Regions from separate parts of the Allobosea sp. 685 genome, predicted to be linked through region 2. Evidence: riboswitches for the same ligand, from Rfam matches in the RefSeq annotation. Region 2 holds a riboswitch; the other holds the start of a gene.
What was found. A riboswitch is a leader RNA that binds a small molecule or an ion and turns the genes downstream of it on or off. The one in region 2 is predicted to bind cobalamin.
Positions count from the first base shown of each region.

Region 1 (6,689 bases), 2.5 Mb from region 2:
CACGAAGCCTTATCGAGGCAGCCGATGCGACCGCCTCGAGAGGCATCAGAGGACCACGGGCCGTCCGGATTTTTCCTCCTCCAGGGTCACGGCGACATCCGCATTCGCGGAGAGGCGAACCTTGTTCCCCTCGACGCCAGCCACGAAGCCGGCCTCGATGTAATGATGATGGCCCTCGTGCTTCCCGTAGCTGTCGCTCATCTTGAGCTTGATGCGGCCGCCCTCGAAGTGATCGACCGTCCCGACACGCACACCGTCGGCCCCGATGACCTCCATGTTCTCCTTGACGCTGTCTTTCATCGCGAGCTTCTCCTTGCTGAGTTTTGGTCGATCATGAAGCCGTGCCGGACATATGCAGCCACGGCAGGAAACGCGTCGATCGGCGCGAGCAAGACTGTAACCCCCCGCCGGTCAGGCCTGTTCCAATTCATCCTCGCCCGCGATCTCCGGCTTCTCCCAAAGCGTCGCTATAGGTTCCCGAGTTGAGCATGTCTCAGTCCGCGCAAGCTGTTGCCCAGGAACCAGCGCTCCGCGCGCGCAAGATCATCAAATACGAGTTGTTGCTCAATGGCTTCGCCGCTTTCGATCAGGCTTTGGCGTAGCACGCCCGGCAAGACGCCATCGCTCAGCGGCGGCGTCAGCAGGATCCCGCCCCGCTCGACAAAGATGGTGCTGCGCGCCGATTCCGTCACGAAGCCGGCGCGGTTCAGGAAGATCGCCTCATCGGCTCCCTGCATGAGCGCCGCCGCGTAGGCGGCCTCAAAGAGCCGGCGGCGCGTCGTCTTGTGCCGTAGGAAGGGATCGGCGGCGTCGGTCCTGTCGGCTGCGACGATGACGCCGAGCCGTCGCTCCGGCTCCTCCGCCAACACCGGTGCGGCGACATCGAGAACCCCGTCGCGGCGCAGTTCGAGGCGGATGCGCCGATCGTCTTGCGTGTCGAAGGTTGCCGCCAGGCTGTCGAGCCTGGCTTGCGCATCGTGGCGGTCGAAATGGAAGCCAAGCGCGCTTGCCGAACGGTCGAGGCGGTCGAGATGCAATTGCAGGCGTGCGAAACCCGTTTCCGATGACCAGCGCAATGTTTCGATCAGGCCGTAATCCTCGGCGAGATCGGTCAGGACGCGGGCCTTGAGCAAGGCCTCAGTGTATTCGCTCGCGGCCTCTGAATCCGCCACGATGCCACCGCCGACACCATAGCGCCCTGCCCCATCGGGAAAGATCGCCGCGGTGCGAATGGCGACGTTGAAGCGCAGATCGCCATTGGGAGCGATTGCGCCGATCGCTCCGGTATAGACATCCCGCGGACCGTCCTCGATCTCGCGGATGATCTGCATCGCCCGCAGCTTGGGTGCACCGGTGATCGAGCCGCACGGGAAGGCCGCCCGCATGAGCTCTTCGAGCGAAAGGCCGGGCTGCAAGCTGGATGTCACGGTCGATGTCAGCGTGTGGAATGTGGGGTAGGTTTCGACCTTGAAGAGGCTCGGCACCGCGACCGAACCCAGCACGCTGATCCGCCCCAGATCGTTGCGCAACAGGTCGACGATCATGAGGTTTTCAGCGCGTTGCTTCGGGTCGGCCTGCAGCGCCGTCATGGCGACCCGATCGGCCACGGGTTCGCCGAGACGCGACGCAGTTCCCTTCATCGGGCGCGTCGTCGCCCGACCGGATTCCACCTCCAGGAAGAGCTCCGGCGAGACCGACAGGATCGTGGCGTCTTCAAAGGCGACGATCCCCCCATGCGATACCGGCTGACTGGCTCGCAACGCGGCATAAAGCGCGAGCGGCTCGCCATCGTAGCGGAAGTCGACCGGGAAGGTCAGATTGATCTGATAGGCGTCACCGGCTTGCAGATAGTCGAGCACGCGCCCGAGCCTGGCGGCATGCGCGGAAGCGTCGAGCCCTGGCTGAACCAGACCGAGCGGCAGCGGCGGAGCCAGACCCGCGAAGTGCCGGTCGAGTTCAACCGGCGCGACCTCCAACGGCTCGCGGAACAGCCCGAACCACAGCAGGGGCAATGCGCGGTTCGAGGGCATCGACGCCACGAGCCGAGGCTCGAAGGCATAACCCAGCTCGTAAGCCAGGAAGCCGGCGGCATGGAGCCCACGCGCCAGGCCGTCCTCGATCCTACGCAACGCGGCCGGAACGTCGTCGCCATGAACACAGGAGACGATCTCGACCGGATCGCAATAAAGCCGCGCTGGGGCCGATCCGGCGAGACGATCCTCCAGCAGCACGAATGGCTGCCGTGAGCTCAGTATGGTCTGGATCGAAAGCGGCATCTGCAGCGTGGCTTCTGATTGGATAGGCGGCGCAACGCCCGAATCGGCCCTGCGCGTTCCAGATAGAAGGCAAGGCGCAACATGCCGAGGGGCATCTGAGCCTGGGCCTTCCAGCCATATCCGACAATCCGATGTTGCGGCCGCGCCGAGCGCGGCCGCAACATGATTCAGGTGCTTATCGAGCGGCTGCGCGAATGGCCCGCGCGGCCTCGACCATGTTGACGAGCGCTGGCCGGACCTCTTCCCATTTGCGGGTCTTCAGCCCGCAATCCGGATTGATCCAGAGCTGCCCATCCGCCAGGCGTTGCCGGGCAAGCCCGAGCAAATCGGTCATCTCCCCAACCTCCGGCACGCGCGGCGAATGGATGTCGTAGACGCCGGGACCGATCTCGTTCGGATATTTGTAGGTTCGGAACGCATCCAGGAGCTCCATCTTCGAGCGCGAGGTCTCGATCGAGATGACGTCGGCATCCATGGCACCGATCGCGTCGATGATGTCGTTGAACTCCGAATAGCACATATGGGTATGGACCTGCGTTTCGTCGGAAACACCCGAGGCGCAAAGCCTGAAGCTACCCACGGCCCAGTCGAGATAGCCCTTCCACTCGCCCTTCCGAAGCGGCAGGCCTTCGCGTAGGGCGGCCTCGTCGATCTGGATCATCCTGGCGCCGGCTTTTTCAAGGTCGGCGACCTCGTCCCGGATCGCCAGCGCGATCTGCCGGCAGGCGGCGCTGCGCGGGATGTCGTCGCGGACGAAGGACCAGTTCAGGATGGTCACCGGGCCGGTCAGCATGCCCTTCATCGGCTTCGTCGTCAGCGACTGGGAATATGTCCACCAGCCGACCGTCATCGGCGTCGGCCGCGAGACGTCGCCGAACAGGATCGGCGGGCGGACGCAGCGCGAGCCGTAGCTCTGCACCCAGCCATGCTTGGTGAAGGCGAAACCGGCCAACTGCTCGCCGAAATACTGCACCATGTCGTTGCGCTCGAATTCGCCGTGGACGAGCACGTCGAGACCGATCTCCTCCTGCCAGCGGATGGTCCGCTTGGTCTCCTCGCGCAGGAACTGCTCGTAATCGGCATCGCTGAGCGCGCCCTTGGCATGGGCCGAACGGGCCTTGCGGACCTCGGCCGTCTGCGGGAACGAGCCGATCGTCGTCGTCGGGAAGGCAGGCAGGTTGAAGCGCGGGCGCTGGATCTTCGCACGGGCTGCAAAGGCGCTTTTGCGGTCGGCCATTCCGGCTGTCACGGCGGCGATGCGTGCGGCAACCGCCGCATCATGCACCTTCGGCGAGGCTTTGCGGGCCGTTGCGGCCTGGCCTGAGGCCGCAAGCGCGTCCCTGACGGAAGCTCGACCAGCGCTGAGCGCCCGGCCGAGCGTGGCGAGTTCGCCCATCTTCTGAATGGAGAAGGACAGCCAGGTCTTCAGGTCGGGATCGAGATCGGGCTCCAATTCGAGATCGATCGGCGTGTGGAGGAGCGAGCAGGATGACGCGATCTGGACATGGTCCGTGCCGCGCTTCGCAACGACAGGTTCGAGCCGGTCGAGCAGGGCCGGCAGGTCGGCGCGCCAGATATTGCGGCCATCGATGACGCCGAGCGACAGGACGAGCCCCTGCGGCGCCTTCGCCAGGACGTCGTCGAGCTGGCGCGGGGCGCGGATCAGGTCCAGGTGCAGCCCGGCGACCGGAAGCGACAGCGCCGTATCGAGATTGTCGCCGAGCCCGCCGAAATAGGTCGTCAGCATGATCTTCAGCGGCGGCAGCGCATGGGCGATCGTCGCATAGCTCCGGCGCAACGCCTCGCGGGCGGCGGCATCGAGATCGAGCACGAGACAGGGTTCGTCGATCTGCACCCATTCCGCCCCATTCGCGGCGAGCCGGCGCAGCACGTCGATATAGACCGGCAGCAATTCGCCCAGAAGGGAGAGCGGATTGAGCGTCGCGTCCTTGCTCTTGCCGAGCTTGAGATAGGTCACCGGCCCGAGCAGCACCGGCCGGGTCTCGTAGCCGAGCGCCCTGGCCTCGCGATACTCATCGACGGCCTTGAGCGAGGAGAGTTCGAAACGCTGTCCGGTCGCGAATTCAGGCACCATGTAATGGTAGTTGGTGTCGAACCACTTGGTCATTTCCTGCGCCGGAGCGCCGTGGGAATGGTCATGGTCGTGATGGGCGTGGCCGCAGGAGGTATGCCGCTCGGTCTCGCCCTGCGAGCCGCGCGCCATGGCGAAATACGCATCCAGCGAGACCGGCCCGCCTTTCCAGCCATAGATCGCCGGAATCGCGCCGACCATGGCGCTGGTGTCCAGCACCTGATCGTAGAGCGAGAAGTCGTTCGATGGGATGATCGTGACGCCAAGCGCCTTCTGACGCGCCCAGTTGGCGGCGCGCAAGGCGGCAGAGGTCTCGAGGAGCGCGGTCTCGTCGGATTTGCCCGACCAGAAGCTTTCGAGAGCGAGCTTGAGTTCACGGCGCGGACCGATCCGCGGCGTACCCAATGTGGCGACAGGAAGTGCAGGAAGTGAGAAAGTAGACAACGGCTTAACCCCATAAGTTGGGGGCAAAAGGCCATAGCGGATACGTATGCGTCCCCGCAGCGGAGAGCCGGCGCGGAATCGCAACCGCACCACCGGGACACCCCGCCCGAGGACGTTCATGTTGTCGAGGCAGGTCTCCTGGCTCACGGGTCAGGGCTGCTGTCCGGCCTTCCCGAGACCTTGGCGGTCTCAGTGACACGAATGGACAGCGGCTCGCCGCTCACAGTTGCGGGGGCAGCTCCGGCATTGGGCTTAACGCCTCACCGGATTCCCTCTTAGCTCTGGCACCCCTGCAATGGGGCCCAGAGAACCACGACGAGGCGACTATGGGGCAACAGCCAGATGCGGTCAAGCCAAGACATAAAGACATCCTTATGTCTCTATGCAAGATTGACTCGATCAGCTCTTGCCGCCCTTGCGGAGCAGATAGGTATCCATGATCCAGCCCTTGTCCTCGCGGGCTTGCCGTCGAATCCGCTCGATATCGCCCGCCACCTCAGAGAGCTTTCCAGCCACCAGGATCTCGTCCTCGGTGCCGAGATAGGCGCCCCAATAGATATCGAGATCATCCGCCTCGATACGCTTGAAGGCCTGGTCGCCGTCGAGCATGACGACCACGCTGTCGAGATTGTCGGGAAATCCCTCAGAGAGTTTGCGCCCGGTCGTGATCAGCACCGGTTGGCCGATGCGATTGAGCGCGACGCGATGCCGGGCCGCCAGTGCCTGCACACTGCTGATGCCGGGGATGACATCGTACTCCAGCGCATATCCCTTGGCCTGGATATGGTCGATGATTCGCAATGTGCTGTCATAGAGCGCGGGGTCGCCCCAGACGAGGAGGCCACCGCATTCGCCCTCCCCGAGTTCCTCCATGATGAGGCTCTCATAGTCGTCCGCCAGCTGCTCATGCCACTGATCGACGCTGCCGCGGTAATCTTGTCCTGCAGCGGCACGCGTTGGAATCGGCACCGGGACCATGCGATAGTCAGAGCCCTCGATGAAGCGCTCACAGATGTCCTTGCGCAATCGCTGCAGCGCCGCCTTGTCCGTACCCTTGTCTGGGATGAAGAAGACATCGACCTGGTTGAGGGCATTGATCGCCTGGACCGTGACGTAGTCGGGATTGCCGGCCCCGATCCCGATGATCAGAATTTTGCGCATTCGGTCCTCATGTCCAAGCCCGCATCCCAAAGCGGGCTCTCAGGCATAACATGCGGCAAGGCGATGTGAGCAGCGCCGCCATAGTGCTTTTGCGCCGCGATTCTTCTGTGGTCCAAGCCTGTCGTGGTCCAAGCCTGTCGTGGTCCCAATCTGGTGTGGTTCAAATCCGTGATCGAGACGTGGTTGCCGGGATGATCGAGGCGCAGAGGGCTTCATCGTTGGACGAGCCGATCATCTGTCGTGGGGGCGTTTGCGGGAGGGGGCGAAATCCTACGCTAAGGGCGTCCGAATTCTATGCGCGCAGCCCGCATCTTTCCGCGTGAGGAACGTGCCCAACTCAGTATTCCAGCATGTTAAGATCAGTCGGCTCCGGTTTCGCGCCCGCTGCTGTCAGCATTGCGTGGACCTGACCCCGATGGTGTGTCTGGTGGTTGAAGAGCTGTACAACACAGAGCGCTTTTGACTTCTCGATCCGCGTAGAGCCATCCCCGGGATACCAGACGAGCATCCCGCGCAGGTCCGCGTCGAGCAATCTCGCGGACCACTCTTCGATTTCCACGTTCCTTTGCAAACGGAGCGCTTTGAAATCACTCCAATCTGATGGACTTGTGAGAGAGTGCTTGATGGTTTCTTCTGGACGCTCGTTCCCCTTCAATCGCTCCAGTATCAGGGCATCCGCCCAATAAAGATGGTTTAATGTAGCTGCGATCGATTGG
Region 1 covers NZ_CP134779.1:2,451,671-2,458,359, reverse strand. The annotation lists partial or broken gene RMR04_RS13040 (encapsulin) at 1-9, opposite strand, end outside; gene RMR04_RS13035 (DUF2171 domain-containing protein) at 46-300, opposite strand; gene pabB (aminodeoxychorismate synthase component I) at 468-2,276, opposite strand; gene metE (5-methyltetrahydropteroyltriglutamate--homocysteine S-methyltransferase) at 2,452-4,812, opposite strand; cobalamin riboswitch at 4,923-5,142, opposite strand; gene cobF (precorrin-6A synthase (deacetylating)) at 5,212-5,973, opposite strand; gene RMR04_RS13015 (DinB family protein) at 6,311-6,689, opposite strand, start outside.
Region 1: linked by a shared signal. The riboswitch ahead of metE (5-methyltetrahydropteroyltriglutamate--homocysteine S-methyltransferase) and the one ahead of RMR04_RS31835 (class I SAM-dependent methyltransferase) in region 2 are both predicted to bind cobalamin.

Region 2 (6,689 bases):
TCGATGGTACGGCGCTGCTCGCCTGGGCCGTTGTCGGCATTCCGCTGGCCTGGGGCGTCTGGATCACCCTGTCCAAATCGCTGGCGCTGTTCCGCTGAGACAGCCGCAGCAGTGAGGATACCGAGGCCCGCATCATCCGATGCGGGCCTTTTTCTTGGCGGGGTGGGCGGGCCCGTGATTTCGCGGGTTGACAGAAAGGTTATGTTATAATGTAACAGAATTCTTCTGCAATCACCCGAGCCCATCATGCTTCCTGCCTCGCTCCTGACCGACCGTCGCCTGCCGGTGACCGTGCTCTCCGGCTTCCTCGGGGCCGGCAAGACCACCTTGCTCAATCACATCCTCAGCAATCGCGAGGGCAAGCGCGTCGCGGTCATCGTCAACGATATGAGTGAGGTGAATATCGACGCCGATCTGGTGCGCGAGGGCGGGGCGGACCTGTCCAAGACCGACGAAAAGCTCGTCGAGATGAGCAATGGCTGCATCTGCTGCACCTTGCGCGACGATCTCCTGAGCGAGGTGCGCCGGCTCGCGGCCGAGAACCGCTTCGACTACCTGCTGATCGAAGGCACCGGCATCGCCGAGCCGTTGCCGATCGCCGCGACCTTCTCCTTCCGCGACGAAGAGGACCGCTCGCTCGACGATGTCGCGCGACTCGACACGATGGTGACGGTGGTCGACGCCATCAACCTGCTCGCCGATTACGACAGCCGCGATTTCCTCGGCGATCGCGGCGAGACCGCCGGCGAGGGCGATGCGCGCACGCTGGTCGATCTCCTGGTCGAGCAGATCGAATTCGCCGATGTCGTGGTGATCAACAAGGCCGGCGAGGTCTCTGCCGGGGAGCGCGACAGGGTGCGCCGCGTCGTGCGCGGGCTCAATGCCGATGCCCGGATCGTCGAGGCCGATTTCGGCCGGGTGGCGCTCGACCAGGTGCTGAACACGCGCCTGTTCAACGAGGAGAAAGCGGAGACGCATCCGCTCTGGCACAAGGAGCTGTTCGGCTTCCGCGACCATGTGCCGGAAACCGAGGAATACGGCATCCGCTCCTTCGTCTACCGGGCGCGGCGGCCGTTCCATCCACGCCAGCTCCACGCGCTGATGAATAATCGCTTTCCCGGCGTGATCCGCGCCAAGGGGCATTTCTGGCTGGCGACGCGGCCGCATTGGGTCGGCGAATACTCGCTCGCCGGGCGGATCACGCGCACCGAGGGGCTGGGCAGCTGGTGGGCGGCGGTGCCGAAGGAGCGCTGGCCGCGTTCGGAGGAGTTCGCCTCGCTGATGCGGCGCCACTGGTCGCAGATCTGGGGCGATAGACGGCAGGAGCTGGTCTTCATCGGCGGGCCGGAGATGGACGAGGCCGCGATCCGTGCCGCGCTCGATGCCTGCCTGACCGGGAGCCCGACGACCGGCCTCTCGAAAGCCCTGCTCGCGCTCGAAGATCCGTTCCCCGCCTGGGACCGGCAGGCGGCTTGATCACCCTCTCGCCGCCCTCGGGCGGTCGTATAGCCCTTATCGAATCGGATCTTCTCATGACCATCGACCTTGCGGCGGCGCGCCGCGCCGGCATCCTCAGTGCCGGCGTCGCGCTTGGCGCCATCATTGCGACCAGTGCGCGAGCGCAAACGCCGATCGAACTGCCCGAGATCACCGTGACGGCGCCAAGCCCGATCCAGCCGCGCAGCCTGCCTGATGCCGGGGCTGCGCCGAGCGGCGACGCGGTTGCGGTCAACCGTAGCTTCTCCTCGGTCACCTTCCTGACCGCCGGCGAACTCCTCCGCAATGGCGGCCATACGCTCGGCGACCAGCTCGCCAACCAGCCGGGCATCACCAATTCGGGCTTTGCGCCGGGCGCGGCCGACCGTCCGATCATTCGCGGCCTCGATAATTTCCGCGTCCGTATCCAGGAAAACGGCATCGGCTCGCAGGATGTCTCCGATCTCGGCGAGGATCACGGCGTGCCGATCGATCCCCTCGCAGCGCAGCGCGTCGAGGTCATCCGCGGGCCGGGCACCTTGCGCTATGGTTCGCAGGCGATCGGCGGCGTCGTCAGCGTCGACAACAACCGCATCCCGTCATTCCTGATCGCGCCGGGCTTCCATGCCGAGACGCGCTCCTCGGTGTCCTCGGTCGATCGCGGCATCGAGAATTCAGCGCTGATCGATGCGCGCTCGGGCCAGTTCGTCGTCCATGGCGACATCTACCACCGCAATGCCGAGGATTATCACATCCCCGGCGGGACCCAGTTCAACAGCTATGTCCGCTCCGACGGCCAGGCGATCGGCGGTTCCTATTTCCTGCCCGATAATCGCGGCTTCATCGGCGTCTCGCTGTCGCATTTCACCAGCCTCTACGGCATCCCCGGCGCCGATGCGCGAGCGACGCGCACCCGCATCGACCTCGAACAGACCAAGCTTGCGGGCAAGGGCGAGTTCCAGATCGATGGCGGCTTCATCGACACCTTGCGCTTCTGGGTCGGCGGTTCCGTCTACAGGCATCAAGAGCAGGGGCTGAACGAGGGCGGCGGCTTCGAGACCGCCGCCGTGTTCAAGAATCGCGAGATCGAGGGGCGCGTCGAGGCGCAGCTCAAGCCGCTCGAAACCGGCATCGGCCGCCTGACCTCGGCTTTCGGCCTGCAGCTCGGCCGCCAGGAGATCGGCACCTCCGGAGAAGCCGGTGGGCTGCTGCCGCCAGCCGACACCAACAGCGCCGGCGTCTACAATTTCAACGAATTGCAGCTGCAGCCCGGCACGAAGCTGCAGGCCGCCGGCCGTGTCGACTATGTCGACGTCAAGGGCACCGCGACGAACTTCCCGACCGGCTACCTGCCTGGTTCCACGACCGCTGGGGGCATCGACCCCGAGACCGGCGCGGCGACGCAAGTGGCGACGGCGGACGATCCGGCTGCCTCGGCACGGCGGCGGCGCTTCATGCCGGTGAGCGCGAGCCTCGGCCTGTTGCAGGATCTGCCCTTCGGCTTCACTGGCAGCCTGACCGGCTCTTATACCGAGCGCGCGCCCAAGGCTTCCGAACTGTTCTCGCGCGGCGCGCATGATGCACCCGGCACCTTCGAGATCGGCGATCCCAATCTGAAGAAGGAGACCGCCAAGACGGTCGAGCTCGGCCTGCGCCGCACGGCAGGTCCCTGGCGCTTCGATGCCTCGCTCTATGCGACGCGCTATGAGGGCTTCATCTATCGCCGCGTCACAGGCGTGCGCTGCGATGATGATTTCGCCAGCTGCGGCACCGGCAACGAATTGACCCAGGTGGTCTATACCCAGCGCAACGCCACTTTCCTCGGCGGCGAACTCAAGACGCAATACGACCTCTTCGAGATCGGCCCGAACGTCTTCGGGGTCGAGGGGCAATACGACATCGTCCGCGCGAAGTTCTCCGGCGACGAGAATGTGCCGCGCATTCCGCCGCAACGCCTTGGCGGCGGGCTGTTCTGGCGCGGCGGCGATGCCTGGTTCGCCAAGGTCAGTTTGATCCATGCCTTCTCGCAGAAGCGGATCGCGCCCGAGGAGACGCCGACCAGCGGCTACAACCTGCTCAACGCCGAGCTCAGCTACAAGGTCAAGCTCAAGGACGGGCCGCTCGGGCCGATCGAGCTCACCGCCGGCGTCAACGGCACCAATCTGCTCAATGAGACGATCCGTAACGCCGTGTCCTTCCGCAAGGACGATGTCGTAGCGCCCGGACGCGGCGTGCGCGCCTTCCTGAGCGCGAAGTTCTGAAAGGGTGGCGAGCGCCGGATCGCGTCTTGTGCGGCGCAAGGCGGTGTGCTTCCTTGGCGGGGTCGGTTCTCGAAAGAGATCAAAGGGAATCCGGTGAGCGCGCGCCAGCGCGCGATTCCGGAGCTGCCCCCGCAACTGTCAGCGGCGAGCGACGTTCGATCATGCCACTGGGCTTGCCCCGGGAAGGCCGAACGAAGCTTGGACCCGCGAGCCAGGAGACCTGCCGACGTCGTGAAGCCATGCAACCGGGCGGGGTGCCCCGGAAGGAGCTCTGATGACGGTCGCTCACTTGCGCGTTCTGGTCGCGCAACCGGGTTCGAACGGCGCCGAAGCACCGGCCGCGTCCCATCCATGGGAAGCCGGTGACGGATGTCGAACGTAGCGCCCCTAGACGCCGAGGCGGTCGCCTCCGGAGGAACGAATTTCGGCCTGAAGGACGAAATCCGCGCCTATTGGAGCAAACGCGCCGAGACCTTCGATCTCTCCTATGGCCACAGGATCCGCTCCGATGCCGAGCTCGTGGCCTGGGCGCGATTGATCGCGAGCCATGCCCCGGTTGCTGCCGGGGCCAGGGCGCTGGAGCTTGCCTCGGGCACCGGCGAGATCACGCGCGTGCTGCTTTCGCTTGGCTGCAGCGTCGATGCGATCGATCTCTGCGAGCCGATGATCGCCCGTGCCCAAGTGAAGCATGCGAATGCGGCCGTTCGCTTCCACCTCGGCGACGCCGAGAACACGATGATGGCGGATGAGGCCTATGACCTCGTCATCTGCCGGCATCTGGTCTGGACGCTGATCGATCCCGCCCGCGCCTTGGCCGATTGGCTGCGCGTGCTCAAGCCCGGCGGGGTGCTCATCGTCGTTGATGGCGACTGGGTCACGCTTTCGCGCAGATCGGTGCTGTTGAAGCGGCTCTCGGGATTGATCGACAGGCTCGCTGGTGTCGCCTCCACCTGGGATCAGGCGACGCATCAACGCATCCTGGACGGCGTGCATTTCCGCAACGGCCTGCGCGCGCCGGCGCTCGAGGCGATGCTGCGCGAGGTTGGCTTCGAGGTCCAGCGCATCGGGCCGCTCAGCGGCATCGCGCGCCGGCAATTCGCGACCGCCTCCTGGAGCGAGCGGCTGCGCCTGCTCGCGGCCCAGGGCCAGTCCTTCATCCTGTCCGCCCGCAAGCCGGGCTGAACCGCCTTAACCGGAGATCTGATCATGACATCGTGGGGCCTGACCCGCCGCCTCCTGCTTGCCGGCGCATTCGTGCCGCTCGCGGCCATGCCGTCCCTGGCCCAGCAGGGCGAGCCTGTCCTGCGCGTCGTCGCGCCTTGGGAGTACACTTCGAACGACCCGGCCGACACAGGCTATATCCTGACCCGCCTCGGGGTCGCGGAGACGCTGGTACAGGTCGAGCCGGAAGGCCAGCTCGTTGGCGGCATTGCCGAAAGCTGGTCGGTCTCCGAGGACAAGCTGAGCTGGCGCTTCAAGCTGCGCGCGGGCTTAAGCTTCCATGACGGCAGCCCGGTGACGGCGCAGGCCGTGGCCGCCAGCCTGAAGCAGTCCTTCATCGGCGAGAGCCTCTCGGCCGTGCCGCTCGACAGCGTGTCGCTCGATGGCGCCGATGTGGTGATCCGCACCAGGACGCCTTTCAGCGTGCTGCCGGCTTTCCTGTGCGATTACGCCTCGATCGTGCTCGCGCCCTCCGCTTACGGCACTGAGGGCAAGGTCATCAAGATCGTCGCAACCGGGCCCTATAAGCTCACCGCGATCGACGGCAAGACGACGCTGGAGCTCGACCGCTTCGAAGGCTATGCGCGGACCAAACCCGCCATCGCCAGGCTGCGCTACACGGCGGTGGTCAATGGCGACACCCGCGCCAATATCGCGATCGCTGGGGACGCCGACCTCGTCTATACGCTGAGCCCCACCGCGACGCCGCGGATCAATGCCGCCGGCCAGATGAAGGTCGAGAGCCTGACCATTCCGCGGATCCGCGCGCTGTTTTTCGACAGCGGATTGCCGCAATTCTCCGATGTTCGCGTCCGTCGTGCCATCGCCATGGCTGTCGATCGCGACGGCATCGCCAAGGCGATCCTGCGCGATCCGGATTCGAGCGCCTCGCAGCTGCTGCCGCCGATCATGACGGGCTGGCATCGCCAGGGTCTGCCCGCCATCGCCCATGATCCCGCGGCGGCGCGCAAGCTGCTCGACGAAGCCGGCTGGATCGCGGCAGGCGACGGCATCCGCGTCAAGGACGGCGTCCGGCTCGCGGCCAAGCTCCTGACGCTGGTCAACCGGCCGGAGCTGCCGGTCATGGCTTCAGCCATCCAGGCGCAACTGCGTGGGATCGGCATGGACGTCGCGATCGAGGTCGGTCCGGGCAACAGCGTTCCCGCCGCGATCAAGGACGGGACCATGCAGTTCACGCTGGTCTCGCGCACCTATGTCAATGTGCCCGAGCCGATCGCGACGATCATCCCCGATTTCGCGCGCGAGCGCTCGGTCTGGGGGACGGTGCGCTGGGATGGCCGGGATCAGGTCAAGGCCCTGGCGGACGCCTATCTCGCGAGCTTCGACGACGCCCGCAAGGACGAACTGCGGGGGCAGATCATCGCCCTGCTGCACGACCAGATGCCCGTCGTGCCGGTCTCCTGGACCGAGCACAGCGTCGCGGTCTCCGGGCGGATCAAGAATGTCGCGATCGACCCCTATGAGATGCGCTACCTCGTCGAACGGATGGCCTGGAAGTGAGGCCGGCGCTCACGCTGCTCGGGACGCGGGCCGTGCAGGCTGCGCTGACGGCCTGGCTGCTGGCGACGCTGTGCTTTGCCTTCGTCCATGCCTTGCCCGGCGACATGGCGCTTCGCGTCGCTGCGGCCCGCGTTGGCGATGAGCGGGTGACGGTCGAGACGACTGAGCGCATCCGCCGCGAGGAGGGGCTCGACCGGCCATTGGCCGTGC
Region 2 covers NZ_CP134779.1:6,536,479-6,543,167, forward strand. The annotation lists gene RMR04_RS31820 (OFA family MFS transporter) at 1-98, shown strand, start outside; gene RMR04_RS31825 (GTP-binding protein) at 247-1,476, shown strand; gene RMR04_RS31830 (TonB-dependent receptor) at 1,533-3,737, shown strand; cobalamin riboswitch at 3,784-3,980, shown strand; gene RMR04_RS31835 (class I SAM-dependent methyltransferase) at 4,107-4,919, shown strand; gene RMR04_RS31840 (ABC transporter substrate-binding protein) at 4,944-6,479, shown strand; gene RMR04_RS31845 (ABC transporter permease family protein) at 6,476-6,689, shown strand, end outside.